Regions from separate parts of the Micromonospora sp. CPCC 206060 genome, predicted to be linked through region 2. Evidence: riboswitches for the same ligand, from Rfam matches in the RefSeq annotation. Region 2 holds a riboswitch; the other holds the start of a gene.

Region 1 (15,314 bases), on a different contig from region 2:
TGTCCTGCCGGCCGGGCCCACCGGGTGGATCAGTAGACGGTCACGCCGTACGCGCTGGCCGCCTCGGTGACCGGCTGGTAGAACGTCGTGCCGCCGGTGCGGCAGTTGCCGCTGCCGCCGGAGGTCAGGCCGAGGGCCTTGGTGCCGTCGTAGAGGGCGCCGCCGGAGTCGCCCGGCTCGGCGCACACGTTGGTCTGGATCATGCCGCGGACGGTGCCGCCGCCGGAGTAGCGGACCGTGACGTTGAGCGCGGTCACCGTGCCGCTGTGGGTACCGGTGGTCGACCCGCTGCGCTTGACCGACTCGCCGACGAAGGCGTTGGCGGCGGTGAAGCCGCCCGGGTGGCTGAGCGAGGCGTTGTCGTAGCGCACCAGGGCGTAGTCGTTGCCCGGGAAGCTGGAGCCGGTGGTCGGGCCGATCACGGTCCGCAGCCCGGAGTCGCTGTACCAGGTGTTGACGACGTCACCGCAGTGGCCGGCGGTGAGGAAGTAGTAGGTGCCGCCCTTGACCACGTTGAAGCCGAGGGAGCAGCGGTAGCCGCCGCCGTAGATGGCTTCACCGGCGCCGAGCAGCGCGCGGAACTCTCCGGTCGTCCGCTCGACGCGGATGGCACCGGCCTTGCTGCCGGCGCTCTTGGTGAGCTTCGCGAGGTCGGCGCGGGAGACGGTGTCGTCGGCCGTCACGACCACCCGCCCGGTGGCCGCGTCGACGTGCCAGGCGATGCCGTCGACCCCGGACTGCTCGACCGCGCTGCTGACCTGGGCGAGCTGGGTGGCGTCGAAGGTCGCCGGGGCGGCTGACGCGGACGTGGGCAGGGTGAGCGCGCCGGCGGTGACCAGGCCGATGGTGGCGGCGAGCAGTTGGCCGATCCGGCCGGTGGTCTTGGTGATCCTCACTGATCCTCCTCGGAGCGGTGGTTCCCGTGCTGGGGCCCGCAGGTTGTGGTCGGGCGGCGGCGCGTCGGAGCCGGTCGGAGCGTGATCCTGACGGTCGTCGTGGCAGTGAGTATCCATTGAGATCAATAGCCGTGCAAGGGCCTGCGGGACGCGGATCAGCCGGGGTCGGTGGTCGGCGCGAGGACCCCGGGCCGGTGGTCCGGCCTCCGCCCGGACTGGGGGTTGCCGAATCGAGGCGGCCACTGTGGATCGCAGGTCCGCTGTCCTGTCCTCCGGACGGTGGAGGTCGATCACCTGGTGTTGTGGCAGGCTGGAGCGGTGCGGCACTCCCCTCTGACCGGGCTCGCGGTGGTCCTGGGCGTCCTCGCGCTCGCCACCGTTCTCGGCCTGTGGCGGCGCCGTCGGGACGGCCGGATCCGCCCCGTGCCCGGCACACCCACCGCCGCCGTTGGTGCGGCGGCGCCGTCGTCGGTGCTCGCCACGCTCGGGGTACGCGCCGGTGCGGTCAACCTGGTGCAGTTCTCGTCCCCGTTCTGCGCCCCCTGCCGTACCACCCGCCGCGTCCTCGGGGAGATCGAGGGCCACATCGAGGGCGTCCACCTGGTGGAGGTCGACGTCGAGCAGCACCTCGACGCGGTCCGGGAACTCGACATCTGGCGCACGCCAACGGTCCTGGTGGTGGACGCCGGGGGACGGGTCGTCCAGCGCGCGTCGGGGGTACCCGGTCGGGACGACCTGATCGCCGCGATCCGGCCACTGCTCGTCGGGGCCCCGTCATGATCGGCGTCGCGTTGACCCGCCGACGGGCCGTGGACCACGGCCGGCTGTCGGCGAGCCTCTGTCGACCGGCCCGCTCCGTCTGATCCCCTGGCCATCCTTCCCGCCGGTCCCGCGTGCCCGGGTTCCGGCCGGTACCCCTGAACGGAACCCCTCATGCTGCTCGACCCCCGCGCGCCGCGGTTCGCCGCGACCGTCACCACCGTCGTCCTCGCCGCCGCGTTGATCACCGGATCCGTTCTGCCGCTGGTCGTCCAGGCGGTGGTCTTCGCCGGCACTGCGGCGTATCCCCGTCTCGGCCCGTACGGCCTGCTCTACCGTGCCCTCGTCGCGCCCCGACTCGATCCGCCCACGGAGCTCGAACCCGCCGCCCCGGTACGGTTCGCGCAGGTCGTCGGCCTGGTCTTCACGGTGGTCGCGGTGGCCGGTCAGCTCGCCGGCGTGCCGGCGCTGTTCCTGGCCGCCACCGGTGCGGCGCTCGCCGCGGCGTTCCTCAACGCGGCCTTCGACGTCTGCCTCGGCTGTGCGGGGTACCTCGCCGTGCGCCGGCTGGTCGGCCGGCCGATGGTGGCCCGGGTGCCGGCCGGCTCGTCCTGACGCCGGCACCGCCGGGGACTACAGCACCTGGGACAGGAACCGGCGCAGCCGGGGGTGCCGGGCCTGTTCGAAGATCGCCCCGGGTGCGCCGACCTCGATCACCACGCCGTGGTCCATGAAGGCGACGGTGTCGGCCACCTCCCGGGCGAAGCCCATCTCGTGGGTGACCACCACCATCGTCATGCCCCCGGCGGACAACTCCGCCATCAGCTTCAGGACCCCCTTGACCAGTTCGGGGTCGAGCGCCGAGGTCGCCTCGTCGAAGAGCATCACCTGGGGTTGCAGGGCCAGTGCGCGGGCGATCGCGACCCGCTGCTGCTGGCCGCCGGACAGGTGCGCCGGCCGGGCGTCGGCCTTCGCGGACAGCCCCACCAGCTCAAGGTGGGTCCGGGCGACGGCCACGGCCTCGTCCTCGCCGAGCTTGCGGAGCCGCCGCAGCGCGAGCGTGATGTTGCGCAGGACGCTCATGTGCGGGAAGAGGTTGAACTGCTGGAAGACCATGCCGACCCGCTGCCGCAGGGCGTCCGGGTCGTCGCGCAGCACGCTGCGCCCGTCGAGCAGTACGTCGCCGCGGTCCGGCTCGATGAGCCGGTTGATGGTGCGTAGCAGGGTCGACTTGCCCGACCCGGACGGGCCGATCACGCAGGCGGTCGCTCCGCGTGCCACGTCCAGGTCCACGCCGCGCAGCACCCGGTTCGCCCCGAAGGACAGGTGCACGTCGCGGACGCTGAGGCTGACCGGGGTCCTCGTGTCGATGGTCAACGTGGGGTTCCTCCCCTCGGGTCGGGCAGTACCGGGTCCAGGTCGTCGGAGTCCCCGACCGGCGCGGTGGCCGGACGGCCGTGCCGCAGCCGCCGGTCGATCCAGTTGACGACGTGGGTCAGCGGCACGGTCAGGGTCAGGTAGAACAGTCCGGCCAGCAGCAGGGCGGACTCGTTGCCGGTGGTCGCCGCGTAGTCCTGGCCGATCCGGAACAGTTCCCGCTGGCTGGCCACCAGGCCGAGGAAGTAGACCAGGCTGGAGTCCTTGATCAGGGCGATCAGCTGGTTCACCCAGGCCGGCAGCACCCGGCGGATGCCCTGCGGGATGATCACCAGGCGCATCGCCTCGCCCCAGGAGAAGCCGAGCGCCCGGGCGCCCTCCAACTGGGCGGCCTCCACCGACTGGATGCCGGAGCGGAAGATCTCACCGATGTAGGCGGCGGCGATCAGCGACAGCGCCAGGATGCCCAGGGGGTACGGGTTGGGCCCCCAGACCTGCATGCCCAGCGGTGCCAGGCCGACGCCGATCAGCAGGATGGTCGCGGCCGCCGGCAGGCCCCGGAACACGTCCGTGTAGACCCGGGCCGGCCAGCGCAACCACCGGGTACGCGAGATGCCGGCGATGGCCAGCAGCATGCCCAGCACCGAGCCGAGCAGGGCGGCGGAGACCGCCAGGATCAGCGTGTTCGGCAACCCGACGGTCAGCATCTCGGGCAGCGCCGCGCGCATGGAGTCCCAGTCGAAGAAGGTCTCCCACAGGGTGCTCAACGGATCCATCAGTGCTCTCTCCTACCGCCCCGCTCGCTCGTCGTCCGTACTCAGGAGGAGGCCGGCGCGGCCGGCACCGGTACCGTGCCGCTGCCGGGCCTGAAGTCGGCCGGGATGGGACGTCCCGGGTAGTACTGGGCCTGCAGGCGGCTCCAGGTGCCGTCGGCGATCACCTCGTCGAGAGCCTTGTTGAGCGCCTCACGTAGCTTGTCGTTGCCCTTGGCGAAGGCGTACGCCGTCGGGGCCGGGCTGAGCTGCTTCGCCGCCACGGTGATCTTGCCGCTGCTCTCCGCAGCGGACTTCTCGCCGATCTCGGCCGGGGCGATCCAGGCGTCGGCGGTACCGGCCTTGAGCTGGTTGATCGCGCCGTTGTAGTCGGGTACCCGGACCGGGTCGAGGCCCTTGCCGGTGGCGTAGTCGTCCTGGACGGTGCCCTGCACGACCACGACCCGCTTGCCGGCGAGCTGGTCGAAGCTGGTGATCGGCGAGCCGGCGGGTACGTCGAGGCCGAAGTAGCCGAAGTCGTAGCCGTTGCCGAAGTCGACGGTCTTCTTGCGTGCCTCGGTGATGGTGATCGAGGAGCTGCCGACGTCGAACTTGCGGTTGTTGACCTGGGAGAGCAGGGCGGAGAAGTCGGTGCCCACGAACTCCACCTTCAGGCCGGCCTTCGCGGCGACTGCGGTGAGCAGGTCGTTGTCGAAGCCGGTGAACGTGCCGTTCTTGAGGTAGACGTTCGGTGGCGCGTCGGTCAGTGTGCCGGCGCGCAGCACGCCCGGCTGGAGCAGGCCGTACGGGTTGTCGGCCGGGCGGGAGGTGTCGTCGGCGCAGGCGGTGAGGGTGGCGACGCCGAGGATGGTGGCGACGCCGAGGGCGGCGGCCCGGGTCAGGGCAGGAAGGAATCGCACAGGTGTCTCCGGGAGAGGTTCGGGTGGCGGGCACGGGCGTGCGTCGCCGACGGTGCGCCCGGTGGGCGTACCGCTGGGGTGGTTCCTGGAAGGGGAGTGGCCGCGGCTAGCCGGCGTTGCCGGGGCGACACACGGCGCTGCAGATCCGCATCATGTCGACGTGGCGGCGCCGGGTCAGGGCCGGCGGGATCGCGGGGCGGGCCGGTGGGGCGCAGCTACGGGAAGGCATGGTTCTCCTCGGTCGGTGATGACCTGGGAAACCAGGCCACGCTTGCACCGGAGGCTGCTCCGGTGCCTGGTCTTCACCCGGGGCACCCCTACGTGGACGAGGGTTGCCGGCCAGCGAGCCGGGGCTTGACGCTGGCGCTCATGACCTGCCGACGAGGCTAGCAGCCTGTCCCGGTGCGTCGTCCAGCCGTTATGACCACCCTCACCCGGCCCTTCCCGGCGGCGCCGTCGGGCGTCGCCACCCTGCGGCGGTGTGCCGGTCCAGGGCACGCAGGAGGTTGCCGCCGAGGATGTCGTCGCGTTCGTCGTCGGCGAGTCCGTCGAGGCCGACCGGGTGCAGGGTCTGCGCGAACGACACGTGGTCGAGGGCGGGTGCGAAGTCGGACCCCCAGTACAGGCGCCGTGCGCCGAACCGGGCGAGCAGGAGATCCACGAACGGTCGGGCCGCGTGGTGCGGGAAGTCGTCGGAGGGCTCGCTGACCGCGTACAGCCCGGAGATCTTGACCCCGACGTGGGGCAGTCCGGCCAGGTTGGTCAGCGGCGTGAGGATCCCGGCGGCGGCCTCCCGGGTGGGCACGACGGGTTGCGCGCCGGGCAACCCGAGGTGGCTGAACAGCACTGTGCACCCGTCCAGCGCGGTCAGGGCCGGCCCGAGGTGCGCGGTCGCCGCAGGGGTGGCGTTGAGGCTGATCAGGGCCGCGACCCGGTTCAGTGCGGTCGCCTCACGGGTCACCCAGCCGGCGAAGCGGTCGGCCGCCGCCGGGTCCGGCAGGTACGCGGCGATGCCGACGAAGCCGGCCGACCAGAAGGTTCCGGTTCCCCCTTCCGGTCCACCTGGTGGGACGTAGGCGACGGGCGCGATCCAGTCGTGTGCTGCGGCGAGACGGGCGACGTGGTCGTTGTTCCCTGCGAACTGTGCCTCGCCCTCGTAGCCGATCACCAGCGCCCGGCTGATCCCGTGCGCGCGACGTATCCCCTGGTAGACGGCGAGTTCGTCGCCGCCGGCGGGGGAGCGGCCGTACCTGCCGGGGTAGCCGGCGGCGAACAGGTGCAGGTGGGCGTCAGCGCGTCGCATGGTCGGACCCTAACCCAAATCTGCCCTGGCCATTGACGTGGCGGGACCCCTGATTTAGGTTCTTGTCTCAATTAGGTCCGGATTACACGGCGCGAACGAGGGGTGAACCGCGTGACGCTGGCAGGCGACGACGTTGACGAGCTGGTGCGGCTGCGACGCCAGCTCCATCAACACCCCGAGCTGCGGTTCACCGAGAACCAGACGGCGGCCGTCCTCGCCGGGCTGTTGGGTCCGCTCGGGCGGATCCGGACCGGAATTGCCGGCACCGGGCTGCTCCTGGAGATCGATGGAGCTGCTCCGGGGCCCGCTGTCCTTCTTCGGGCCGATATGGACGCCTATCCCGTCCAGGATGCCAAGCAGGAGCCGTACGCGTCCCGCATTCCGGGCGTCTGCCATGCCTGCGGGCACGACGTGCACATGACCGTCGCCTACGGCGTCGCCGCCCGGATCGCCGCCGACCCACCGGCCCGGGGCTCGGTGACCGTGCTGTTCCAGCCGGCCGAGGAGATCCCGTTCGGCGCCGACTCCGGTGCCGCTGCGGTGCTGGCCGACGACGCCCTCCGCGACCGCCGGTTCGACGCGGTGCTCGGCCTGCACTGCTGGCCCGACCTGCCGGCCGGCGCCCTGGGTATCGACCGGAGCGCGGCGATGGCCGCGAAGGACGCGTTCCGGGTCGAGGTGCTCGGACGGGCCGCGCACGCCGCGACCCCGGCGTTGGGCCGCGATGCCATCCTCGGCCTGACCGCCATCGTCACCACCCTGCACGCCGCCGTCGCCCGCGCCCGCAACCCCCACGAACTGGTCGCCTTCAACATCGGCACCATCTCCGGCGGGGCCAGCCAGAGCCAGGTCGCCGACCACGCGGAGGCGACGGGCACGCTGCGCACCCTCGACCCCACCGTCCGGGAGCGACTCAAGACGGTGATCGAACGCGTCATCCGCCAGCAGGCCGCCGCCCTCGACCTCGGCGTACGTTTCACCTGGGCCAACGAGATGCCCGCAGTGCACAACTCCCCCGAACTGGTCGCCCTCGCACACGCCGAACTACCCGGACTGGTCAAGGTCGTCGACCTGCCGGTACCACCCCTGACCACGGACGACTTCGCCCTGCTCGGTGCGCTCGGGCCGAGCCTCTACGTCAAGCTGGGCGTCGTCGGGGAACGGGGCGGTGCCTCGCTGCACTCCGGCGAGTTCGACGTCGACGAACGGTGCCTCCCCGCCGGGGTGGTCGCCCTGGAGCGGCTCACCCGGGCCGTGCTCGACGGCGCGCTGACGGCCGACCCCGGGCACGACGTGGCCGCCCGGCCGGTACGTGCCGGGGCGGTGGACGCATGAGCACCGGACCACGGGTGGCGGTGATCGGGACCGGCGCATTCGGCGTCCGGCACGTCGCGGCGTACCGGTCCCTGGGGATCCGGGTGGACGCGCTGGTCGACCCCGACAGGGACACCCGGGACCGGGTCGCCGCCCGGTACGACGTCCCGCGCACCTTCGACACCGTCGCCGACCTGCTCGCGACGGCCCCGCCGGACGCCGCCTCGGTGTGCGTACCCGGCCCCGCGCACCGCGCGGTCGCCGTCGCGCTGATCACCGCCGGGATCCCCGTCCTGGTGGAGAAACCGCTGGCCGCGACGGTCGCCGACGCCACCGCCATCGTCGCCGCCGCCGAGGCGCACGGGGTGCTCTGCCACCCGGGGCACATCCTGCGGCACAGCCCCGCCCACCGGGCGTTGTACGACGCGGTCCGGGACGGCCACCTGGGGCAGGTGCTGGCGGTCTCCTCACGACGGGACCGCCCCCGGACCCTGACCCGGCTCTTCCCCGACGAACATCCCGCCCTGCTGACCGCGGTGCACGACATCGACCTGGCGCTGTGGTACGCGCAGTCGCCCGTGGTCGAGGTACGCGCGGCGGCCCGGACCCGACCGGGATCGGTGACACCGGTCCTGGTGTGGGCGGAGCTTCGGCACGCCAACGATGTCGTGTCGTCGATCCGCAACAGCTACCTCCTGCCCGAACACACCCCCAACCACACCTCGGACCTGGTCGAGGTGTACGGCACCGACGGTGTCGGCCACGTCGACCTCGGGTACCCCACCCTGCTCGTCCAGGCCGAGCGGACCGAGGCACCGGACTGGCTGCTCTCCCCGCCGGACGGCGGTGGCGCGCTCGCCGCCGAACTCCGGCACTTCCTCCGCATGGTGGACGGCACCGAGTCGTCCCCGGTCGTCCCGCTCGCCGACGGACTGCACGTGGTCCGGGTCGCCGCCGCCATGGCCGACAGCGCCACCGCCGACGGTGCCGTACGCCGAATCCCCGATCCCCCTTGCTGACAGGAGCTTCTGCCGATGAACCGACGTAGATTGGCCGGCCTCTTCGCCGCCGGTGTGGCCGCCGCCGCGCTGCTGACCGGGTGCGGAGGTGACGACGACGCAGGCGGCCCGGTCACCCTGAAGGTGCTGACCTGGGAGCCGGGTGGCGCCGAGTACTGGAAGCAGGTCAAGACCAGCTTCGAGGGCAGCCACCCGGACATCAAGCTGGACCTGCAGTCCGTGCCGTTCGACAAGTACCCCGAGGTGCAGGGCCCGTACATCACCTCCCAGTCCGGTCCGGACGTGATGGCGAACAACGCCGGGCTGGAGCTGTTCGACCGGCGCAGCGCGTACGTGCCGTTGGGCGAGCGGGCAGCGGAGATCAACAAGGACCTGGTCACCTACAGCGGCGCCTGCGAAGGGTTCGACACCAGCAAGCCCTGCTACGGCGTGCCCTTCTCCTACCAGGGCAACGTCCTCTACTACAACAAGGCCGTGCTGACCGCCGCCGGGCTGGACCCGGAGCGGCCCCCGACGACCTGGGAGGAGTTCGGCGCGGCCTGCGACGCGGTCGGCAAGACCGGCAAGACCTGTCTGGCCCTGGGCCTGTCCGGCACCTTCCCGGCCTACTGGGACTTCCCCGAGATCGCCCGCAGCTACCTCAGCGAGGACGACATCCGGGGCCTGCTGGCGGGCACGCTGTCCTGGAAGGACCCGAAGCTGGTGGCGGTGCTGGAGAAGCTGGCCGAGATCACCACCAAGGGCTGGGCGAACAAGAACGCCCCGTCGATCACCATGCTGCCCGACGGCGCGGACATCTTCCAGCGCGGCGACGCCGCCTTCGCCGGGACGATCATCTCCGACGCGGTGAACTGGGAGGCGTTCGGCAAGGCCCTCGGCGACGACAAGCTCGGCGTGACCCGCTGGCCGGCGGCCAACCCGGGTGCTCCGCTGGCGCAGAAGTTCTCCGGCATCGAGGGCGCGGTCTACGGGGTGACCCAGTGGAGCGAGAAGAAGGACGCCGGCCTGACCTTCATCAGCTGGCTCGCCGGCAAGGAGAACGGTGAGCTGTGGGTCAAGCACGCCAAGGGCCAGCCGCTGAACAAGAACGTCGACAAGGCGCTGCTGCCCTCCTCGCCGGCCTTCCAGAAGATCCAGCAGTTGGTGGCGGAGCCGACCCTGCACGCCGGGGTGATGCTCTCCGGTCCGGAGGCCGACGCCCTGGCCCGTGGCTGGCAGCAGGTGACCCTCGGCCAGCTCACCGTCGACAAGTGGGCCGACCAGATGCAGCAGGCGCTGGAGCGCAGCCCGACGAAGAAGCAGAACAAGTAGTCGCACCGGGTGGGGCGGTCCGCCGCCCCACCCGGCCAGCCCCTGGAGAGGACCCCCCGATGACGATCTCCACCACGCCGGTACCGGAGCCGGTGGTCGCGGACCGCCCACCTGAGCCCGTACGCCGTCCGTCCCGGCCCGGGCGGAGCCGGGAGTGGTGGCTGGGTGCCGCGCTGGTGCTGCCGGCGCTCGCCCTGGCCGTAGCGTTCAAGCTGGTACCGCTGGGCCGGGGCGTGGCCACCAGCCTCGAATCGTCCAGCGGGTTCGGCGGCAGCACGTTCGCCGGCGCGGACAACTACGTCCGGATGCTCGACGACCCGGTGGTGCTCGCCAGTTTCCGTAACGCACTGCTGGTGGTGGCGACCCTGCCGGTCTGGGTGGTGCTGCCCCTGGTGCTGGCCGTGCTCATCCACCAGCGTGCCCCCGGCTGGAAGTTCTTCCGGGCCGTCTACTTCATCCCGTACACCGTCGCGCCGATCGTCGTCGGCATCATGTTCCGGCAGATCCTCGCCCCGGACGGGCCGATCAACGCCCTGCTGCGCACGGTCGGGCTGGAACCGCTGGCGATCGAGTGGCTCAACGGCCGGTACACCGCCCTGTTCTCGCTCGTGGCGGTCGCCCTGTGGAGCTTCTTCGGCCTGGGCGTGATGACCTACCTCGCGGGTCTGGCCACCATCCCCGAGGAGACCCTGGAGGCGGCCTACCTCGACGGGGCGGGCTTCTGGCGGCGGCTGTTCTCGGTGGTCGTGCCGATGCTGCGGCCGACCGTCGCCTACTGGAGCGTGCTGTGCGCCTCGGGCGTACTGATCTGGCTGTTCCCGCTGATCTACGCGCTGACGCAGGGCGGCCCGGGGGACGCCACCATGCTGCCCGAGTACCTGGTCTTCCTGACCACCTTCCAGTTCCTGGACCGGGGGTACGGCTCGGCCATCGGCATCGCCCTGTTCGTCTTCGTCGCCGTGCTGTCGATCTTCAGCGTGCGGCACATGTTCACAGAGGGGACCCGGAAGCCGCGATGAACCAGCGTGCCACCGCCCAGCTCGGGCGTTACCTGTTGACCTTCGCGCTGGTCGTCGTCGCGGTCGCGGCGGTCTACCCGTTGCTGTTCACCGTGGTCAGCTCGCTGAAGACGCAGGCGGGCTTCGCGCAGGACCCGCTGGGCCTGCCCGGTGGGGTCACCCTGGACAACTACCTTGAGGCGTTCCGCCGGATGAACATGCCCCGCCTGCTGCTGAACTCCCTGATCACCACCGTGGGCGGGCTGGTGCTGTCGGTGCTGGCCGCGCTGCTGGTCGCCTACGCGGTGACCAAGCTGCGGTTCCGTGGCGGCAAACTGGTCTTCCTGCTGATCATCGTCACGCTGACCATTCCCAGCCAGGCGATCATCTACCCGCTGTACCAGACGGTGCTGGACCTGGGCATGTCCGGGGAGTACCAGGGGCTGATCCTGGCGTACGCGGCGTTCGGCCTGCCGCTGGGCACCTACCAGCTGGCTGGCTACTTCCAGCAGGTGCCGGACGAGCTGATCGAGGCGGCCCGGGTCGACGGCGCGGGCCACTTCACCATCCTGTTCCGACTGCTGGTCCCGATCGCCTCCCCGGCACTGGCGGCGCTGGCCATCTTCAACTTCGTCTGGATGTGGAACGACCTGCTGCTGCCCCTGGTCATCATGGGCGGTTCGGACAGCAAGACGCTGATGGTCGGGGTCTCCCTGCTCAGCGGCCAGTACGACGTGTCGGTGCCGCTGGTCAGCGCCGGCCTGATCGTCGCCCTGCTGCCGGTGCTGATCATCTACCTGGTGTTCCAGCGCCAGCTCGTCTCCGGTGCGCTGGCCGGTTCCGGCAAGTGAGCGCGCGGACGGATACCGACCCCGGCGCGGCCGGGCCCGGGGTGCAGCTGTGTCACCTGTACCGGCTGCACCCCGGCGCCGAGGAGGAGTACGAGCGGCGGCACGCCGCGATCTGGCCCGAGATGTCGGCGTTGCTCGACGAGGCGGGGATCTACGACTACCACATCTACCGGCACGGTCTGCTGCTGATCTGCGTGCTGCGCACCCGCGCCGGCTACCCGCACGCCCGCCGGGTCACCGGCGGCTCAGCCGTGCAGGCCCGCTGGACCCGGTCGCTGACCCACCTGTTCGCCGAGATCGCCGACGCCGACGGCGAACCACTGTGGGCGTACCCGGTCTTCCACCACCCCGGCCGGCCGCCCGGGGACTGACCGTGCCGGCCGATACGACGGTGGCCCGGCGGGAACACCCGCCGGGCCACCGGGCTGCCGGCCTAGACCGCGTAGGCGACCGAACCGTCCGCGCGCAGCGGAATGCGGGTCAGCGGACGCCCGGTCAGGTCCAGGGGCCGGGCGTCGGTGAGGTCCAGAGTGACTCCCAGGCCGGGTTCCTCGGGTACCGGCAGGAAGCCGCCCTCCCGTCGCACGCAGGCCCGCGCCGGCCCGTCGGCGAGCTGGTCGTCCAGCGGGGAGTACTCCTGCACCACGAAGTTGGGGATGGCCGTGTCCAGGTGCACCGCCGCCATGGTCAGCAGCGGGCCGAGACAGTTGTGGCTGACCACGGCGGCGTGGTACGCCTCGGCCAGTGCAGCGATCTTGCGGGCGTGACTGATGCCGCCGGCCAGCCCCAGGTCGGGGCGGACGTACTGGGCGCCGCCCTGGGCCAGCAGTTCCTTGAATTCCCAGATGGTGTGCAGGCGTTCCCCGTTGGCCATCGGTACGCCGAGCGCCCGGCGGACGATCTCGGACTGGCTGCTGACACTGTCGATCTGGATCGGGTCCTCGACCAGCAGCGGCAGGTGCCGGGCCAGGGCGGGTACGACCGCCTCGGCCTGCAACGGGGTGAGCTTGCGGTGCAGTTCGAGGAGCAGGTCCACGTCCGGTCCGACGGTGTCGCGGACCGCGGCGGTGGTGGCCTCGGTGGTGGCGACCAGCCGGGCCAGCGACAGGTCGGCGTAGTCGGCCGGCAGCGGGTCGAACTTGACCGCCGTGAAGCCGTCCGCGACGGCTGCGGCGGCCTGCGACGCCAGCGCCTCCGCTCCGGTGCCGGGCAGCAGCAGGTGCAACCGGATCCGGTTCCTGACCCGGCCGCCCAGCAGTTGCCAGACCGGGACCCCGAGGCGCTTGCCGAGCAGGTCCCACAGGGCGATGTCCACGGCGGAGACGGCTGCGGAGAGCACCGAGCCCCGGAACGGGCCCATCCGGTAGAGGTGGTGCCAGTGGTGCTCGATCCGGTCCGGGTCGGCGCCGAGCAGGTGGGGACGGAACGCCTCGACCACGGCGTGCACCGCGGCGGGGTAGCCCCAGCAGGCGGACTGTCCGACGCCGACCAGCCCGTCCGATGTGTGCACCTGGACGAAGTGCGCGTCGCCCAGCACCACCGACTCGACGGCGGTGATCTCCATACCTGCCCCCAAATTAGAGACTAATAACGGCCAGAAACTTGCTATCGCACTCTTCCATAGCACTCCACCGCTGGTCTAGGCTTCCTGTCGAACGAGCCGGAATAAGGCTCTAACTACCACTGGGGGTGTGATGGGGCTGCCGGACGACTATCGGCTCATGGCCCGGATCCGCCGGTTCGAGGAGCGGTTGACCGCCCTGAAGGACGACGGTGAGATTCCGGGTTCGATCCACCTGTGCAACGGCCAGGAGGCGATCCCGGTCGGGGCCTGCCGCGCGCTGCGCGACGGCGACTACGTGACCGCGACCTACCGCGGCCACGGCTGGGCGCTCTCCCGGGGCGTGGACCTGGTCGGGTTGTTCGCCGAGATGATGGGACGTGACTCTGCCCTCTGCGGCGGTCGCGCCGCCTCGCCGTACCTGTCCGACCCGGCCCGCTGGTTCGTCGGCGAGAACTCCATCGTCGGCGCGGGCGTACCGGTCGCCGCCGGCGCCGCACTGACCGCCCAGCGCACCGGAAGCGGCGCGGTCTCCGTGGTCAGCATCGGCGACGGCGCGATGAACCAGGGCAACGTCCACGAGGCGATCAACCTCGCCGCGGTGCTCGACCTGCCGCTGGTGCTGGTCGTGGAGAACAACGTCTACTCCGAGATGTCCCGCATCGAGGACATGGTGCGGGTGCGTCAGCTCACCGAGCGGGCCGCCGGCTACGGCGTCCCCGGTCGGGTCGTCGACGGCAACGACCCCGACGCCGTCGCCGAGGCGGTCGGCGAGGCGGTCGCCCGGGCCCGCGAGGGATCCGGCCCGTCCATCGTGGAGGCGATGACCGAACGGCTGGTCGGCCACTACAGCGGCGACGCTCAGCACTACCGGCCGGCGGGGGAGATCGCCGCCGCCCGCGAGCGCGAGCCGCTGGTCCGGATCCGCCGGGCCGCCGACGCTGCGCTCGCCGAGCAACTCGACGCCATCGACGCCGAGGTGGCCGCCGAGGTCGAGGCCGCCGTCACCGCCGCCCGCGCGGTGCCCTTCCCGGACCCGGCGACCGTCAAGGAGCACGTCCATGTCTGAGTCCCTGCGCTACATCCAGGCCGTCAACGCCGCGCTCACCTGGGCCCTGGACACCCGGGAGGACACCGTCTACTTCGGTGAGGACGTCGCCCTGCCCGGCGGACCGTTCGGCGCCACCAAGGGACTGCACAAGCGGTTCGGCTCCACCCGCATCTTCGACACCCCGATCTCCGAGAGCGGCTTCCTCGGCATGGCCCTCGGGGCGGCGATGACCGGGCTGCGGCCGATCGCCGAGATCATGTACGCCGACTTCTCGTTCGTGGCGATGGACCAGTTCGTCAACCAGATCTCCACCATCCGGTACGCCAGCAACGGCCGGTGGCGGGCCCCGCTGGTGGTCCGGATGCAGCAGGGCTACTCGCCCGGCGCCTGCGCCCAGCACTCGCACTCGCCCGAGGCGTACTTCGCACACACCCCGGGCCTGCGGGTGGGGCTGCCGGCGACCCCCGACGACGCGTACCAGATGCTGCGCAGCGCCGTGGTCAGCGACGACCCGGTGCTGATCGCCGAGGCCCGGATGCTCTACCCCACCCGTGGGCCGGTGCGCACCGACGCGCCGGTCGAGCCGGTCGGCGGCGCCCGCGTGGTCCGCCCCGGCACCGACGTGACCGTCGTCGCCTGGTCGCGCATGGTCTCCGCGGCCCTGGACGCTGCCGGTCAGCTCGCCGAGGAGGGCATCGCGGCCGAGGTCATCGACCTGCGCTGGCTCAACCCGCTGGACTTCGACACCGTCGCCGCCTCGGTGGCCCGCACGGGCCGGCTGGTCGTCGCCCACGAGGCCAACCTGACCGGCGGATTCGGCGCGGAGATCGCCGCCCGGGCCGCCGCCGAGTGCTTCGCCGACCTGCGCGCCCCGGTCGCCCGGGTGGCCGCCCCGGACGTGCCGATGCCGGCCGCCCCGGCCCTGCAGGCCGCCGTGGTACCCGAGGCCGCCGACGTGGTGGCGGCGGTGCGCCGGACGGTCGGTCGGTGACCGGCGACATCCCGCCGGCCGGTCTGCTGGCCGGTCGGCGGGTGGTCGTCGTCGGCGGCGCCTCCGGCATCGGGCTGGCCACCGTCCGGGCCGCCGCCCGGGCCGGCGCGGCGGTCGCCGTGCTGGACGCCGACGGCGACGGCGCGGCCCGGGCCGCCGAACAGGTCCGGGCCGGTGGGGCGGTCGCCTATGCCCACCGGGTCGACGTGAC
Region 2 (15,314 bases):
AGACGCGGGGCGGCGCGGTTTCCGCACGTCGAGGGAGATCACGCTTCCCACACCGCATGTCGGCCACGCTTCCCGTACGTCCGGGAAGGGCCGGGCAGAGAATCCGGGAACGGGCAGGGCCGGGCAACCGCCGTAGGGCGCCACGGGCAACGGCAGGCCACCACGCGGGCAGCCTCACGGACGACCAGGTCGTCGGGCATGCCGGACACGACCGGAGACCGACCGGGGTACGGGCGGAGCGGGCCAGCGGCCCGGCGGGAAGGAGCAGCGGGCGGGGAGTGGTGGAGCCCCGTCACGATCGACCGGACCCGGTACCGGATCCGTGGTAGCGCGGGTACTTCCTCGGCAGGACGGCACATTCGACGGGACCGGTTCGCTGGGCGGTCGAGCCCGCACCCGACTTGGTTTACAACCCGGACCCGGTCACGTCGTTGCGGAGACCACGACCGACGGGTGCGACCGCCGGTCGACCGGTACGGTCAGCCGCCGCAGTCGGGAAACCTCCCGCGGCCGGCTGCCACGTCGTACCCCTCTCACGACCGACGTCGTGGTCGGGAAGCCTCGGCGCGGACGCCGAGGGCGCCTCAGGCGATGACGCGAACCCGCTCCGCCTGCGGGCCCTTCTGGCCCTGCGCAATGTCGAACTCGACCCGCTGCCCGTCGTCGAGTGCCTTGTAGCCGTCCATCTCGATCGCGGAGAAGTGGACGAAAACGTCCTGACCGCCGTCGACCGCGATGAAGCCGTAACCTTTTTCGCTGTTGAACCACTTCACGGTGCCCTGTGCCACGGTGCACTTCCTCACTTCGATGGTGCTGGCTGTACGACGACCTCCGGTCGCCACCGGAGGCATCGGGACCACTCGCGGAACCCACCGTCGGGCCCACGAAAATGGCTGACCGAAATCGCACGCTACACGAGGTGTGACGACGGCGCACTACCCCAAACCGGACACACTTCAGCCGTCTCCGACACCAATACACATCGGCGAGCGTCGTTGGGTGTAGGGAGGCCCGCCTATGTCGGCGTACCCACCGACGACACGCTGGTCATTCCGGTTGCCACCGGCCTGCCGGGTGGGATAGGCATCCCCGGTGGAGCAACTGAGGACCGGGGTACCGGTCACACCGACCACCGTCGAGGTACGCCGGATCCGACCGACCGACGCCGCGCGGATGCGGGCGCTGCGCCTGGAGATGCTCGCCGACGCGCCGCTGGCCTTCCTCGAGACCCTCGCGGACGCTGCGGCCCGCCCGCACGCGGACTACGTCGCCCGGATCACGCAGACCTCGACGGGCTGCGGCACCGCACAGTTCGTCGCCGATCCCGGTGGTCGACTCGTCGGCTCGGCCGGCGGTTTCGCCCCGGCCGACGACCCGTCGACCACTCTGATCTTCGGCGTGTACGTCACGCCCTCCTGGCGGGGTGCCGGGGTGCTCGGTCGCCTGATCGACGCGATAGCCGTGTGGTCGCGGGAGTGCGGCCGGCCGGAGCTGATGCTGGAGGTCGTGGTCGGCAACGACCGGGCCCTGCGGGCGTACCAGCGGCTGGGCTTCGTCGACACCGGAGAACGGGTCCCGCACCCGGTGATTCCGGCGCTGACCGAGCTGCGGATGCGCCGACCGTGTTAATAGGGGCCCCTTCCTCTACCGAATGCGATAAGAAGGGGCCCTTCCTTACATCTCAGCTGTGGCGGCGGCTCTGCACCACCCGGAACCGGTTGGCGACGTACGCCCCGTCGGTCAGCGCCGCGTTCGCCGCCGCGTTCGCCCCGCTGCCGTGGAAGTCGGAGAAGGCCGCCGACTGGTTCACGAAGACGGCACCGGTCAGGTTGCAGGACAGGTGCACCCCGACCTCGATCGCAGCCGCCTCGGCCGCGTCGAGCACCTTCTCGTCGGTGGAGTAGACCGCGGCGGTCAACGCGCCACGCTGCCCCACGGTGGCACGGAAGATCTCCAGGCTGTGCGCGGTCGAGTCGGTGCCGACGGCGAACGAGATCGGCCCGAACCACTCCCGGCCGTAGGTGGCCACGTCGGCGGCACCGAGCTTGACGATGGTCGGGGTCCGTACCACCGCACCGGGGTAGGTGGGGTGCTCCAGCGGCTGCGAGGGGAGCACCGCGTCCCCGACCCGGGCGACCTCGTCGAGCCGGGCGAGCACACCGTCGTTGACGATCGCACCGGTCAGCTCGACGGCCCGCGCCGGGTCGCCGGTGAGCTTCGCGACCACGCCGGCGATCCCGGCGGTCACCTCGTCGAAGCTCTTCTGCCCCTGGTCGGTGGCGATACCGGCCGACGGGATCAGGATGTTCTGCGGGGTGGTGCACATCTGGCCGCTGTAGAGGACCAGGGAGAAGCCGATGTTGCGGCACATCCCGGTGAAGTCGTCGGTGGAGTCCACGATGATCGTGTTGACCCCGGCCTTCTCGGTGTAGACCGACGCCTGCCGGGCGTGCGCCTCCAGCCAGTCGCCGTACTCGGTGGACCCGGTGAAGTCGACGATCTTCACGGCCCGGTGCAGGGCCAGGTCGGAGGCGAGCTTCTCGCCGGGCGCCTCGGCGGCGAGCAGCACCAGGTTGGGGTCGAAGCCGGCCTCGGCGAGCACCTCGCGGGCGTACCTCACGGTGATGGCGAGCGGCAGCACCGCACGCGGGTGCGGTTTGACGACGACCGGGTTACCGGTGGCCAGCGAGGCGAACAGCCCCGGGTACGAATTCCAGGTCGGGAAGGTGTTGCAGCCGATGACGAGGGCCACGCCGCGCGGTACCACGTGGAACGTCTTGGTCATCCGCAGCGGCTCGCCCTTGCCGGCCGGCTTCTCCCACTCGGCCGTCCCCGGGTGCCGGGTCATCTCCGCGTACGCGTACGCGAGCGCCTCCAGCGCCCGGTCGAGGGCGTGCGCCCCGCCGGCCTGGAACGCCATCACGAAGGCCTGCCCGCTGGTGGCGTGCACCGCGTTGGCCAGCTCGAAGACGTGCGCGTGCAGCCGGGCGAGGATCTCCAGGCACACCCCGAGCCGGGTCTGCGGGCCGGCGTCCCGCCAGGCGGGCAGGGCGGCGCTCGCGGCGGCCACCAGGGTGTCGGCGTCGGCGTGCGGGTACCGCACGGCCAGGTCGATGCCGAACGGGCTGGCCTCGGTGGACACCCGGTCGTCGCCGCCGGGCTGGTCGAGGGGGAAGTCGGTGCCGAGGTACGCCCGGAATGCGGCCTCGCCCTCGCTCGCGGCGGTCTCGCCGTACACCCGGGGGCTGGGTGACTCGGGATAGGCGGACCAGTACCCCCGCTCCGTGATCGCGGTCAGCGCCCGGGCGAGGGTGTCGGCGTGCTTGGCGTACAGGGGATGCGGGGTCTCCGTCATGCCCGTCATCATGCCGCAGCCGCCGGGCCGGGGGTAAGAGCCGCCGGGCCGGGCCGAGGCAGCGGCGGCGCCCGGGTGGCCGGCCCGGCCAAGTCGTCGCACGCTGGAGGTATGCGACCGTCGCTGCGCAGCACCGCCACCTGGCTCAACGGCACCACCCTGGTCGGGCTCGCGCTCGCCCGCCTGGCGCGGGCCACCGACCGGCGTCGGCTGCCGGGCGGGGTGCTGGTCGCCGGTGGGTACCGGCTGCCGTGGCCGGGACAGGACTGCCTGACCGTGGGCTCGGTGATCCTCAGCCGCCGGCCGGCGGGCTGGCTGCTGCACCCGGACCGGGCCGATCTGCTCGGCCACGAGATCCGGCACATCGGGCAGTACGCGCTGCTCGGCCCGCTGTTCTGGCCGGCCTACTGGCTGGCCTGTGCCTGGTCGTACGCGCTGACCGGCACCTACGGGTGCCGCAACGTCTTCGAGTGCCGGGCCGGGCTGGCCGCCGGTGGCTACCCGACCAACGCGCGACTGCGACCGTGGGCGACCCGGCTGCGCCGGGTGGTCAACCGACGATCGCGGACCACAACGACCGGGGCGGACGAGAGGGAATTTGGTCGGGGGGACGATCGCACAGCGCCTCCGGCGCTGGGTCGTTAGAACCAAGGTCTACGGCGAAACGACCCCCCGCACCGAGCATCTTGCGTCGTCGGGTAACTGACGTCAAGTCCTTACCGGGCGATTTTTCGCCACCTGTGGCAATCTTTCAGCTACCCGACGTGACGAAACGATGCTCAGCCGAGCAGGCCCGCATCCCGGGCGGCGCGCAGCGAGGGCTTGATCCGGTGGGTGGGCCCGACCTGGGTGGCCACCGCGTCCAGGGTCTTCAGACCCTCGCCGGTGTTGAACACGACCGTCTCGGCGTCCGGGTCGAGCTTCCCGGCGGCAACCAGCTTGCGCAGCACCGCGACGGTCACCCCGCCGGCGGTCTCGGCGAAGACCCCCGTCGTACGCGCCAGCAGCCGGATCGCGTCGCGGATCTCGTCGTCGTCGGCGTAATCCATCCAGCCGCCGGTACGACGCACCGCCTCCAGGGCGTACAGCCCGGCGGCCGGGTCGCCGATGTTGAGCGACTTCGCGATGCCGGTCGGCTTGACCGGGGTGATGGTGTCCGTGCCGCCGTGCAGCGCGGTGGCGATCGGCTTGCAGCCGGCCGACTGGGCGCCGAACACCTTCCAGCCGTTGGCCGGCGCCTCGACCAGGCCGATCTCCACCAGCTCGCTGAACGCCTTGTCGATCTTGGTGAGCAGCTCACCGCTGGCCATCGGGATGACCACCTGCTCGGGGATCCGCCAGCCGAGCTGCTCGGCCACCTCGTACCCGAGGGTCTTGGACCCCTCCGCGTAGTACGGGCGCACGTTGACGTTGACGAACGCGGTGTCCTCGAACTCGTCGGTCTCCACCAGTTCGCCGCAGAGCCGGTTCACGTCGTCGTACGAGCCGTCGATGGCGACCAGTTCCCCGCCGTACACGGCGGTGGTGACCACCTTGCCCTGCTCCAGGTCACCGGGGATGAAGACGATCGACGGCACCCCGGCCCGGGCGGCGTGGGCAGCGACCGAGTTGGCCAGGTTGCCGGTGGAGGCGCAGGCGAAGCGGGTGAAACCGAGCCCCCGGGCGGCGGTGAGGGCCACCGAGACCACCCGGTCCTTGAACGAGTGGGTCGGGTTGGCGCTGTCGTCCTTGACCCAGAGCGGCGCCCGGATGCCGAGTTCGGCAGCGAGCCACGGCGCGGCGACCAGTGGGGTCAGCCCCGGGTCCAGGGTCACCCGGGTGGCCGGGTCCTGACCGGCCGGCAGCAGGCCGGCGTACCGCCAGATGCTCTGCGGACCGGCCTCGATCTCGGCCCGGGTGACCTTCGCCAGAGCGGCGCTGTCGTAGTCGACCTCCAGCGGGCCGAAACACTCGTAGCAGGCGTGCTGCGCGGCGAGCGGGTACCGGGCGCCACAGGCACGACAGACCAGGGCACGGGCCGGGCCGGTGGCGGTGGGCTGGGCGGGGATCGCGTCGACGGTCGACGTCATGTCGAGGGGTCCTCTCATCTTTCCCCGCATCGCACCGTGCGGCGGGGACGGATTTGGCACCTGCCTCGCGCCGCTCGTCATCGAGCGTGCGGGGTGGTTGCCGGGGCGTCGTCGGGCCGTATCCCTCAGCCCCTCTGGATGAGGTATTCAGTTGTGCCGTGGAGTCTACGGGCGTCCGGCCAGCCAGCGGGAGCTGTGTCCCAGGTTGTGAGCTGCCCCGCATCAGCCGGCGGAATGCAGCAGGATCGGGCGCCCCGGTTGCCCGGGGCATCCCGATCCTGTCGCCAGCGGTCGGATCGACCGACCGTTCAGGAAGGTCGGATCAACCGACCTTCCAGGAGCCCCGGGCGTTGCCGCCGAGCAGTTCCGTGTAGACGATCTGCCCCTTGGCCGACTTCACGTCGAAGACCACGGTACCGCTGCGCTTCGTACCGGCAGCCAGGTCGATGCCGCTGGACAGCGCGGTGCCGCAGCCGGCGAAGATGCCGCCGATACCGTTCTCCTCGGTGCCGGAGGAGTCCACGAAGTTGAAGTAGAGCGGGTTGATGGACCCCTCGCCCTTCACCACCTCGACCGTCACGTCGGCCACCAGGTAGGTGCCGTTGTCCGGCTCCGGGGCGTACGACCGGCAGCCGGTCTTCCGGGTGGTCACCTTCTGCACGGTCACCCGCAGCTCGTCCCCGTCGGTGCTGGTGAGGATCAGGGTGTCCCCGATCGCCATGTTCTCGGTCTCGTCGTCGGTCGTGGGTGGCGAGGTGTCGGTGCCCCGGGTCGGGGCGGTGGTCGGCAACCCGGGCTGGGCCGGCGGCGAGTAGGAGATGCCGGGGTCCTCGGTCTCGTCGCCGGCCGCGACCAGCGCGACGATGCCGCCGCCGCAGCAGAGCACGAGCAGCACCCCGACCACGGCCAGGACGATCACCAGCGTGTTGCTCTTCTTCGGCGGAGCGACCGGCATCATCGGCATCCCGACCCCCGGACCGTAAGCCGGCCCGGCCGGTGGTGGCGGGACGAACCCGCCGGAGGACGGCGCATACGGCGCGCCCGACGACGGGGTGTACGGCGCTCCGGAGGACGGCGCGTACGGCGCGCCCGACGACGGGGTGTACGGCGCGCCCGAGGACGGACCGGGCGGCGGGTACGGCGCACCGGAGGTCGGGCCGTAGGGCGCGGCCGGTGGCGGCGGGGCGTAGCCGCCACCGGGCGGGGCGTACGGGTCACCGGACGGCGGGGCGTAGCTGCCACCCGGCGGGGCGTACGGGTCACCGGACGGCGGACCGTAGCCGCCCGGCGGTGTGTACGGGTCACCGCCGCCCGGCTGCGGGTTCCACACCGCCGTGGGTGGCGGGGTGTTGTACGGGTCGCTCGGCGGGACGTACGGGTCGACCGGTGGGCCGTACCCGGGCGACGGGGCGGACGCGCCGCTGCCGGCCGGGGCCGGCGGCTCGTACTGCGGTGACTGGCCAGCCGGGTCCGGTGAGGATGGCGGCGGCTCGTAACTCAAGGGGTGACTCCTTGCTCAGGCAATCTGGCAACCGGGCAAACGATGTCAGACCCTGTCCACCCACGCCTCACCCTTGTCGCCGGGATGACTCTACGAACGGAGCGGATCGCGGGGAGGAACCCCGGACCGGGGCGGGCCGGCCGGATCGGCGGCGCTGGCGTAACGCGCGATGTCAAAAACGCCGAATGCCGGCCACCGGGTCAGCTGGTCACGTCCTTGCGGGTGAACCGCCAGAACGCCAGCCCCCAGAAGAGGGTCGCGTAGCAGATAGCCGAGATGCAGCCCCGGACCACGCCGTCGGTCTGCACCGGGGTGGAGAGCAGCCCCAGCCAGGCGTTGGCGTAGTGGGTCGGCAGGAAGGCACGCAGCGCCCCGAGCGCGGTGATCTGGTCCAGGATGCTGGACAGGATCCAGAGCAGGACCGCACCGCCGACCGCGCCGAGCGCGGCGTCCGTGGTCACCGAGAGCAGGAACGCCAGCCCGGCCACCACCAGGAGTACGACCGCCAGGTAGCCGAGCACCGCGAGCAGCCGCAGCAGCCCCTCCCCGGCCGGGATCTGCGCCGCCACCGTGCTGCGCAGCGGCGACCAGCCGTAGCGCAGCGTCCCGGCGAGCAGGGCGGTACCGGCCAGCAACAGCAGGGCCAGCGCCGAGTAGGTCAGCGCGACCAGCAGCTTGACCGCCAGTAGCCGGGCCCGGGGTACCGGCACGGCCAGCAGGTAACGCAGGCTCCCCCAGCTCGCCTCACTGGCCACGGTGTCCCCGCAGAACAGGGCCACCACCACGACCAGCAGGAACGACGCGGAGACGAAGATCGAGAAGAGGGTGAAGTTGAGCCCGCCGGAGGTGGCCAGGTCGATCAGGCTGGCGAACTCGCCCCCACCGTTGTCGTCGTCGTCTCCGGTGTCGAACTGGAACGAGATCAGAATGATCAACGGGAGCAGGACCATGAAACCCAGCGCGAGCTGGGTACGGCGCCGGGACGCCTGCCGGCGGAACTCGGCGAGGAACGGCAGGGTCGCCGACGGGCGGTAACCCGACGCGGCCCCGGCGGCGCTGGCCCCACCGGGCCGCTCGGCCGACTGCAACGAACCGGACATCAACGGTCCCCACTTCCGCGAGAGTTCTCCCCGACCAGGGCGAGGAACGCGTCCTCCAGGCGACGCCGGGGCACCACCCGGTCGACCCCGACACCGGCCCGGACCAGTTCGGCCACCACCTCACTGCGGGCGGTGCCGTTGGTGTCCACCACCAGCCCACCGTCGCCGTCGGGCAGCACCCGTACGCCGGTCAACCGGTCCAGCACGGCCCGGGCCGCCTGCGGGTCGCTGACGTCGAACAGCACGCTCGGCGACTCGCCGACGATCTCCTCGACCGGGCCGGAGGCCACGATCCGGCCCTTGTTGACCACCACCGCGTGGGTGCAGGTCTGCTCCACCTCGGCCAGCAGGTGACTGGAGACCAGCACCGCCCGCCCGTCGGTGGCGTACCGCTGGAGGACCCGGCGCATCTCGGCGATCTGCGGCGGGTCGAGCCCGTCGGTCGGTTCGTCGAGCACCAGTAGTTCGGGCAGGCCGAGCATGGCCTGCGCGATGGCCAGCCGCTGCCGCATGCCGTGGCTGTAGTTCCTTGTCCGGCGGTGCACCGAGGCACCCAGCCCGGCGATCTCCAGCGCCTGCTCGAAGTGCGCGTCCGCCTCCGGCCGGCCGGTGGCCCGCCAGTACGCCTTCAGGTTCTCCAGACCGGACAGGTGCGGCAGGAAGCCCGGCCCCTCGACCAGGGCACCGATCCGGGAGAGCACCGGGGAGCCCGGCACCAGCCGGTGCCCGAAGACGTAGATCTCCCCGGCGGTGGGCTGGGTCAGCCCCATCAGCACCCGCAGGGTGGTGGTCTTACCGGCACCGTTCGGGCCGAGCAGACCGACCACCTGTCCCGGGTACACCTCGAAGTCGACGTTGGAGACCGCGACGAAGCCGTCGGCGTACTCCTTACGGAGGTTACGGACCGCGAGCGGGATGCCGGCGTACTGCGGATGCACCGAGGTGTCGTGGCGGCGGTGCCGGCGGCGGACCACGGCGACGACCACGACGAGCCCGACCATGATGGCGGCGAGCAACCCGACCAGCACCCAGCGCCAGACCGCCGCCGAGGTGGCGATCGGCTCGCCGTCGACGGTGGGCAGGGTGACCGGCCCGCCGCCCGGGGCGACGGTGTAGACGGTCGGCTCGGCCGGGGTGGCGTACCCCTGGTCGGAGGTGGCCACCACGATCCGCAGCCGGTGCCCGGCCTCGATCCGCCGGACGATCGCCGGCAGGGTCACCGTGACCGGCTGGGCGGTGGCGACGTCGGCCGGCAGCCCGGTCAGCCGGACCGGGGCGACCAGCCCGTCGGGCAGGGTCGCCGCGCCCTCCGGGTTGACGTCGTAGAGCTTGACGAACAGCACCGCCGCACCGGTCGGGGACGCCGCCCGGATCCGGACGGTCGGCGAGCCGACCACGTCCACCGCCTCCGGTAGCGGCGCGGACTCGAAGCGGGCGTGCTGGCCGGGCAGGTCCCCGGCGACACCGGAGAGGAAGGACGAGAGCGCCCCGGCGAACGGTACCGAGGAGATCGCGGCGGGGTTCCCGTTCGGCGGGTTCGCGATCGACTGGACCGGGCCGGTCACCTCGACGGAACGGCGGGCGGTGCCGCCGGTGCCGGGGTAGTCCGCGACGCGGTAGCCGGTGGCCACCAGGCCCCGGTCCAGGGCGTCGAACCCGGTCGTCCGGGACCAGGTGAAACTCCGTTCCGGCACGTCGCCCTCGCCCCGGACGTAGTGGTCGAGCCACTGCGCGGTGAGAAACTTCAGCCGGTCCGAGTCGGTACGCGGACCCTTCCCGCCGTCATGCCCGCCCGTGTACCAGGCGACCCGGACCGGGGTGCCGTTCGCGGCGATGCCCCGGGCGTTGGCATCCGCCTCGGCGAGCGGGAAGAGGGTGTCCGCGGTGCCCTGCACCAGCAGGGTGGGTGCCTTGATCCGGCCCAGTACGCCGGCCGGGCTGGACCGGCCCAGCCGGGCGACGGCCTCCGGGTCGGCCCGGCCGGTGGTGGCGATCCGTAGGTACGCGGCGCAGACGTCGGGGGCGAACCGGCCGCAGGACGGGTCGGCGGCGAAAGCCGGGCCGCCATCCGGTCCGGTGCCCGGCCCCGCACCGGGTGCCGGGCTCGGCGGTCCCGCCGAAACCGGGGCGCCCTCCTCGTTGCCGGTCGCCCCGGCCAGGCCGGCCGGACCGCTGCCGGCACTGCCGCCGTTGCCGAAGAAGATGCCGGCCCAGCCCTTCTTGAACACCCCGTCGACCGGGGACCTCCCGCTCGACTCGGGTAGCAGGGCACCGGCCAGGTCGTGCCAGGTGATCATCGGGACGATCGCGTCGACCCGCTGGTCCTGGGCGGCCAGCAGCAGGGCCAGCGCGCCGCCGTACGAGCCGCCGACCACCCCGACCCGGGGGTCACCGGCGGCGTCGGTGCGCACCTCCGGCCGGGCGGCGAGCCAGTCCAGCAGCCGCTGCGCGTCCCGCACCTCGTGGTCCGGGTCGTCCAGGTGGATCTGACCACCGCTGCGGCCGAAGCCACGGGCCGTGTACGCCAGCACCGCGTAACCCAGCCCGGCCAGGTCCTCGGCGTCGGCGCGGACCGACTCCTTCGACCCGCCGAAGCCGTGCGCCAGCAGCACCGCCGGTACCTTCCGGCCGGCGGACGCCCCGTCGGGCAGGTAGAACGTGGTGTCCAGGGCCACCGGCTCGGCCCCCGCCGGGCCGGACAGCACGGTGAGCACGCGCGACTCGGTGCGGAAGTTCTGCTGGTCGGGCCAGACCGCCCAGACGACCGCGCCGGCGAGTAGCGCGGTCACCGCGGTGGCGGCGACGACCCGGCGCCGGGTCAGGGCACGGCGCAACCGCGCCGGCAGGGGGGAAGGCATGAGATCAACCGTACGACCCGGAAGCTGTGGGTTGCCTGAGATCACCGTTCCCCTGGCACGGTGAATCATGTACCCCTGCCAGGTTCCCTCGGGCATCGGTAATCATGTAACCCCTGCCAGTTGGCACCGGTACCGGCTGGACCGTCGGGAGATGAGGTGTGTCGTGAGGGGTGAGCTGGACGAGGCGCTGGCCCGGATGGCCCGCCGGGAGGAGTTGCTGCGGCGCCGGTCGGCGTCGGGTGAGGGCCAGAACGCCGCACCACCGGGCGGGGACCCGGTGGCGGAGGTGACCGAGGCGGTCCGGCGGGTGGTGGCGGCCCACCCGGGACTGTCGGTCCACCTCGACGTCGCGCACGGCGGCGCGGCCCGACACCTGCGGATCGCCTGGTCGGACGGGACGGTGACGGTGACCGCCGGCACGTCGGCGGAACAGCCGCAGCGCGGCCCGGTCACCCGGGTCGACGAGCCGGCCGGCAGCCCCCCACCCGCCTGGCCGCTGCCGGTCACCCCGTTCCCGGCCGGGTCCGTCGACACCGACGGGCTCAGCGACGACCCGGAGGCGCGGCTGGCCGAACTGCTCCGGCGCAACCCGACGCTGCTGGAGAACCTGCGCCGCAGCGGCGACCCGTCCTGACGCCCGTGCCGGTTACTCTCGCCCGGTGGCGGAATCCGATCTGACGCTCACGCTCACGGCGACTCTCCGGCCGGCGGCACTCGACGGACGGCGGGGCATCGTCCGGCTGCACCCCGAGGTGCTCACCGCGCTCGGTCTGCGCCCCGGTGACCCGGTCCGGCTGACCGGGCGGCGAGTCACCGCCGGGATCGCCGCCCGGGCCGACGCCGGGGCCAGCACCGCCCTGCTCTACGCCGACGACCTGCTCCTGGGCAACCTGGGGGTACGTGACGGGGCGCAGATCGGGATCGCCCCGCTCGCGGTGGCCGGCGCCCGGCGGGTCACGCTGACCGGGCCGGTGGAGATCGTCGCCGCCGTGTCGCCGGAGATGCTGCGCCTGGCCCTGCTCGGCAAGATGGTCACCACCGGGGACGACGTCTCCCTGCTGCCGCAGGACGTGCTCCCCGACGCGGCGGTCCGTTCGCTGGTCGCAGCGGCCCGGCGCAGCCTGGCCAACACCGTCGGGTACGCCTGGACGAGCGCCCTGCTCACCGTGGTCGACGCCGACCCGGCCGGTGGGGCCCTGGTCACCATGGACACCGTGGTCGGCTGGGAGCACGGGGCGGCCACCCGGGGCGACACGGATGCCGGCGCAGACCGGTCCGCACCGGCGGCGCGGGCCGGCACGGCGGCCAGCGGACCGGACGCAGCCACCGGACCGGACGCGGCCAACGGACCGGAGGCGCCGAGCGTGGACGAACTGCCCGGCCTGCGTGCCCAGGCACGGGAGCTGACCGAGCTGCTCGACCTGGGCTTCCACCACCGGGAGGTGCTGGACCGGCTCGGCACCGCCGTCGCGCTCGGCGTACTGGTCACCGGGCCGGCCGGGTCCGGCAAGGCCGCCCTGGTCCGCGCGGTCGCCGCTGCGGTCCAGGCCCGGGTCGAGGCGGTCTGGGCGCCCGAGTTGGCCGCGCTGACCAACGACGCGGCGGCCCGGCGACTGCGCGAGGCCGCCGCCTCGGTCCGCACGGGCGGGCCGGCGGTGCTGCTGGTCACCGACGTGGAGGCGCTCGTCCCGGTCGAGCAGCCCGGACCGTTGGCCACCGTGTTCCGGCAGGTCGTCGCCGAGACGGTACGGGCCGGCGGGGCGGTGGTCGCCACCACGGGCCGGCCCGAGACGGTCGACCCGGCGCTGCGCTCGCCGGACCTGCTGCCGGTGCAGATCGCGGTACCGCTGCCGGACTCAGCGCTGCGGCAGGAGCAGTTGACCGTGCTGACCCGGCGTACCCCGCTGGCCGAGGACGTCCGGCTCGACGAGATCGCCGGGCGTACCCCCGGGTTCGTCGCCGCCGACCTGGCCGCGCTGGTCCGCGAGGCCGGGGTACGCGCCGCGCTGCGGCAGAAGTCCGCCGAGGCGCCGACGGTGGCGATGGCCGACTTCACCGCCGCGCTGGAGGTGGTCCGGCCCACCTCGATGGCCGCGTCCACCCTGGAGCTGGCCACGGTGACCCTGGCGGACGTGGGTGACCTGGTCGAGGTGAAGCAGACACTGACCGAGTCGGTGCTGTGGCCGTTGAACTACCCGGACACCTTCGCCCGGCTCGGCGTGAAACCGCCACGCGGGGTACTGCTCTACGGCCCGCCGGGCTGTGGGAAGACGTACCTGGTCACCGCGCTGGCCGGGACCGGCCGGGCCAACGTGCTCTCGGTCAAGGGTGCCGAGCTGCTGTCGAAGTGGGTCGGTGAGAGCGAACGCGCGGTCCGGGAACTGTTCCGCCGGGCCCGCGAGGCCGCCCCGACGCTGGTCTTCCTCGACGAGGTGGACGCCCTCGCCCCGGTACGCGGCCAGGCCACCGACGGGGGTACCACCGACCGGGTGGTGGCCGCGCTGCTCACCGAGCTGGACGGGGTGGAGGACCTGCGCAACGTGGTGGTGGTCGGGGCGACCAACCGGCCCGATCTGGTCGACCCGGCGCTGCTCCGGCCGGGGCGGCTGGAACGGCTGGTCTACGTACCCCCACCGGACGCCGCCGGCCGGGTGGAGATCCTGAAGGCGGCGGCCCGTCAGGTCCCGCTCGCCGAGGACGTGGACCTGGCCGGGCTGGCGGAGTCGCTGGACGGCTTCTCGGCGGCGGACTGTGCCGCACTGATCCGGGAGGCGGCCCTGGCCGCGATGCGGGAGTCCATGGCGGCGGCCACGGTCACCGGCGCCCACCTGGCGACCGCCCGGGGCCGGGTCCGTCCGTCGCTGGATCCGACGCAGGTGGCCTGGCTGGCCGCGTACGCCGAACAGCACGCCCCGCGCTGACCGGTGGGGGGGGCCGTCACTCCCTCGGCAGCAGCGGACCGAGCGGGCCGAGGTCCAGGTTGAGGTCCTCCGGCGCCAGACCGAAGTACTCGCGGAGGCCGATCATCTGCTCCTCCAGCGCCATCAGGGTGGTGCCGATCCGCTCGACCTGCTCGTCGGTCAGGTCGCCCAGGTCGACCCGGTGCAGGGCCTGGCGTTCCACCAGTTGACGCAGCAGCTCGATCACCGTCAGCACCAGGCTGCCCAGCCCACGCTCGACCGAGTCCCGATCCAGCTCGATCCGCGGCGCCAGCGGGGTCACCCGGGGCGGCTGCCACCGTCCGTCGCCGAGTTCCGCGAGCAGGTCGGCAGGGTCGCGTGGCCCGGTCATCCGGGCGGGCCCTCGGTCTGCTGCCGCAGCGCGCCGGCCGAGCAGAGCAGCGCCCGCAGTGAGATGTGGACCAGGTCGACATCGGCGATCGACAGGGTCACCTCGCCGTCGACCACCACCCCGGCGGCGAGTACCCGGTCGAGCAGGTCGACCAGGGCGACCGGCCGGTAGGGCGCGGGGTCCGCGCTGTTCGACGCCAACGGGGCGGTCACCGTTGCGCCTCCCCGGCCTGCACCGCCACGAAGGAGTACGGCGGCCAGGGGCCGGTCAGTTCCAACCGGATCGTCGGGTGCCGGTCGGCCAACTCCCGCACCACCGTGGCGAACTCCGCCGTAGCCGCCGCCGCGGCGAGGTACGCCCCGTTGAGCACCATCCAACCAGTGTCCCCGATGAGCCGGCGGTCCTGTGGGGTGTGCCGACGGGCCGCCTCGGCGTGCCGCCCGAGTACGTCGTGCACCTGATCGGCGCTGTGCAGAGCGGCCTGCTGGGCCAGTTCCCGGCCGGCGAGCTGGGCCCGTCTGCGCCGGAGGTAGGCCAGGCCCGGGCGCTCGTCGACACGGTCCGGGACGAGGGCCGCCGTGGCCGACGCACCCGGGACGGCGTACGCCTTCACGCCCCACTCGACCCGGCCGGCGACCCGGTCCAACGCCGTACCGAACTCCGCCTGCCGTTGCATCAGCACGGCGCCCACCCGGGCCCCGTCGCGGTAGACGGTGGCCAGTCGGGTCGGTACCACCGGCCCGAACCGCGCCACGGTGTCCACCACGTGGTGATGGGCCCGGGCCACCGTCTCCAACCAGGGCAGGTTCTCCAGGTTACGGGCCAGCGGTTCCTCGCCGAACTCGGCGAGTGGCACGGTACCGACCACTGCGACCAGCCCGGCCGCCTCGACCAATCCGACCGGTCCACCACCGACCCCGGCCAGGCCGGCGAGCCGCTCCGCCGGTACGCCCCGGGTCACCGCGTACAGCCAGACGGCCGAGTCGGGTGCCATCGGTCCTCCTCTCCGTCAGCCAGCTCGCTCTCGTTCGCCGTGCACCGGTCCCGGTGCGCTGATCAGCGTTCGTCGACGATGCGACGGCGGTGGGCCCGCTCAGCCAACTCCTCGGCGGTCAACTCCTCGGCGGTGAGCCGCTCAGC

Evidence for each region. Region 2 has a riboswitch for S-adenosylmethionine ahead of thrC (threonine synthase). Riboswitches for the same ligand answer to the same signal wherever they lie in the genome.
Region 1: another riboswitch for S-adenosylmethionine. It lies ahead of V6U90_RS08620 (ABC transporter substrate-binding protein); the one in region 2 lies ahead of thrC (threonine synthase).

Annotation. Positions count from the first base shown of each region.
Region 1 is NZ_JBAKHU010000007.1:95,949-111,262, forward strand. Features, by position in the region: gene V6U90_RS08595 (S1 family peptidase) at 30-896, opposite strand; gene V6U90_RS08600 (TlpA family protein disulfide reductase) at 1,215-1,676, shown strand; gene V6U90_RS08605 (DUF4395 domain-containing protein) at 1,830-2,270, shown strand; gene V6U90_RS08610 (amino acid ABC transporter ATP-binding protein) at 2,289-3,026, opposite strand; gene V6U90_RS08615 (amino acid ABC transporter permease) at 3,029-3,808, opposite strand; gene V6U90_RS08620 (ABC transporter substrate-binding protein) at 3,850-4,704, opposite strand; SAM riboswitch class IV at 4,967-5,079, opposite strand; gene V6U90_RS08625 (amidohydrolase family protein) at 5,135-6,007, opposite strand; gene V6U90_RS08630 (M20 metallopeptidase family protein) at 6,119-7,342, shown strand; gene V6U90_RS08635 (Gfo/Idh/MocA family protein) at 7,339-8,340, shown strand; gene V6U90_RS08640 (ABC transporter substrate-binding protein) at 8,356-9,651, shown strand; gene V6U90_RS08645 (carbohydrate ABC transporter permease) at 9,711-10,670, shown strand; gene V6U90_RS08650 (carbohydrate ABC transporter permease) at 10,667-11,500, shown strand; gene V6U90_RS08655 (L-rhamnose mutarotase) at 11,497-11,871, shown strand; gene V6U90_RS08660 (mandelate racemase/muconate lactonizing enzyme family protein) at 11,934-13,064, opposite strand; gene V6U90_RS08665 (thiamine pyrophosphate-dependent dehydrogenase E1 component subunit alpha) at 13,195-14,130, shown strand; gene V6U90_RS08670 (alpha-ketoacid dehydrogenase subunit beta) at 14,123-15,103, shown strand; gene V6U90_RS08675 (SDR family NAD(P)-dependent oxidoreductase) at 15,100-15,314, shown strand, end outside.
Region 2 is NZ_JBAKHU010000030.1:35,751-51,064, forward strand. Features, by position in the region: gene V6U90_RS19225 (cold-shock protein) at 585-788, opposite strand; gene V6U90_RS19230 (GNAT family N-acetyltransferase) at 1,093-1,629, shown strand; gene paaN (phenylacetic acid degradation protein PaaN) at 1,682-3,355, opposite strand; gene V6U90_RS19240 (hypothetical protein) at 3,467-4,000, shown strand; gene thrC (threonine synthase) at 4,135-5,424, opposite strand; SAM riboswitch class I at 5,436-5,569, opposite strand; gene V6U90_RS19250 (DUF4352 domain-containing protein) at 5,747-6,925, opposite strand; gene V6U90_RS19255 (ABC transporter permease subunit) at 7,126-8,025, opposite strand; gene V6U90_RS19260 (alpha/beta fold hydrolase) at 8,025-10,883, opposite strand; gene V6U90_RS19265 (hypothetical protein) at 11,047-11,517, shown strand; gene V6U90_RS19270 (AAA family ATPase) at 11,543-13,804, shown strand; gene V6U90_RS19275 (gas vesicle protein K) at 13,821-14,174, opposite strand; gene V6U90_RS19280 (gas vesicle protein) at 14,171-14,386, opposite strand; gene V6U90_RS19285 (GvpL/GvpF family gas vesicle protein) at 14,383-15,168, opposite strand; gene V6U90_RS19290 (gas vesicle protein) at 15,231-15,314, opposite strand, start outside.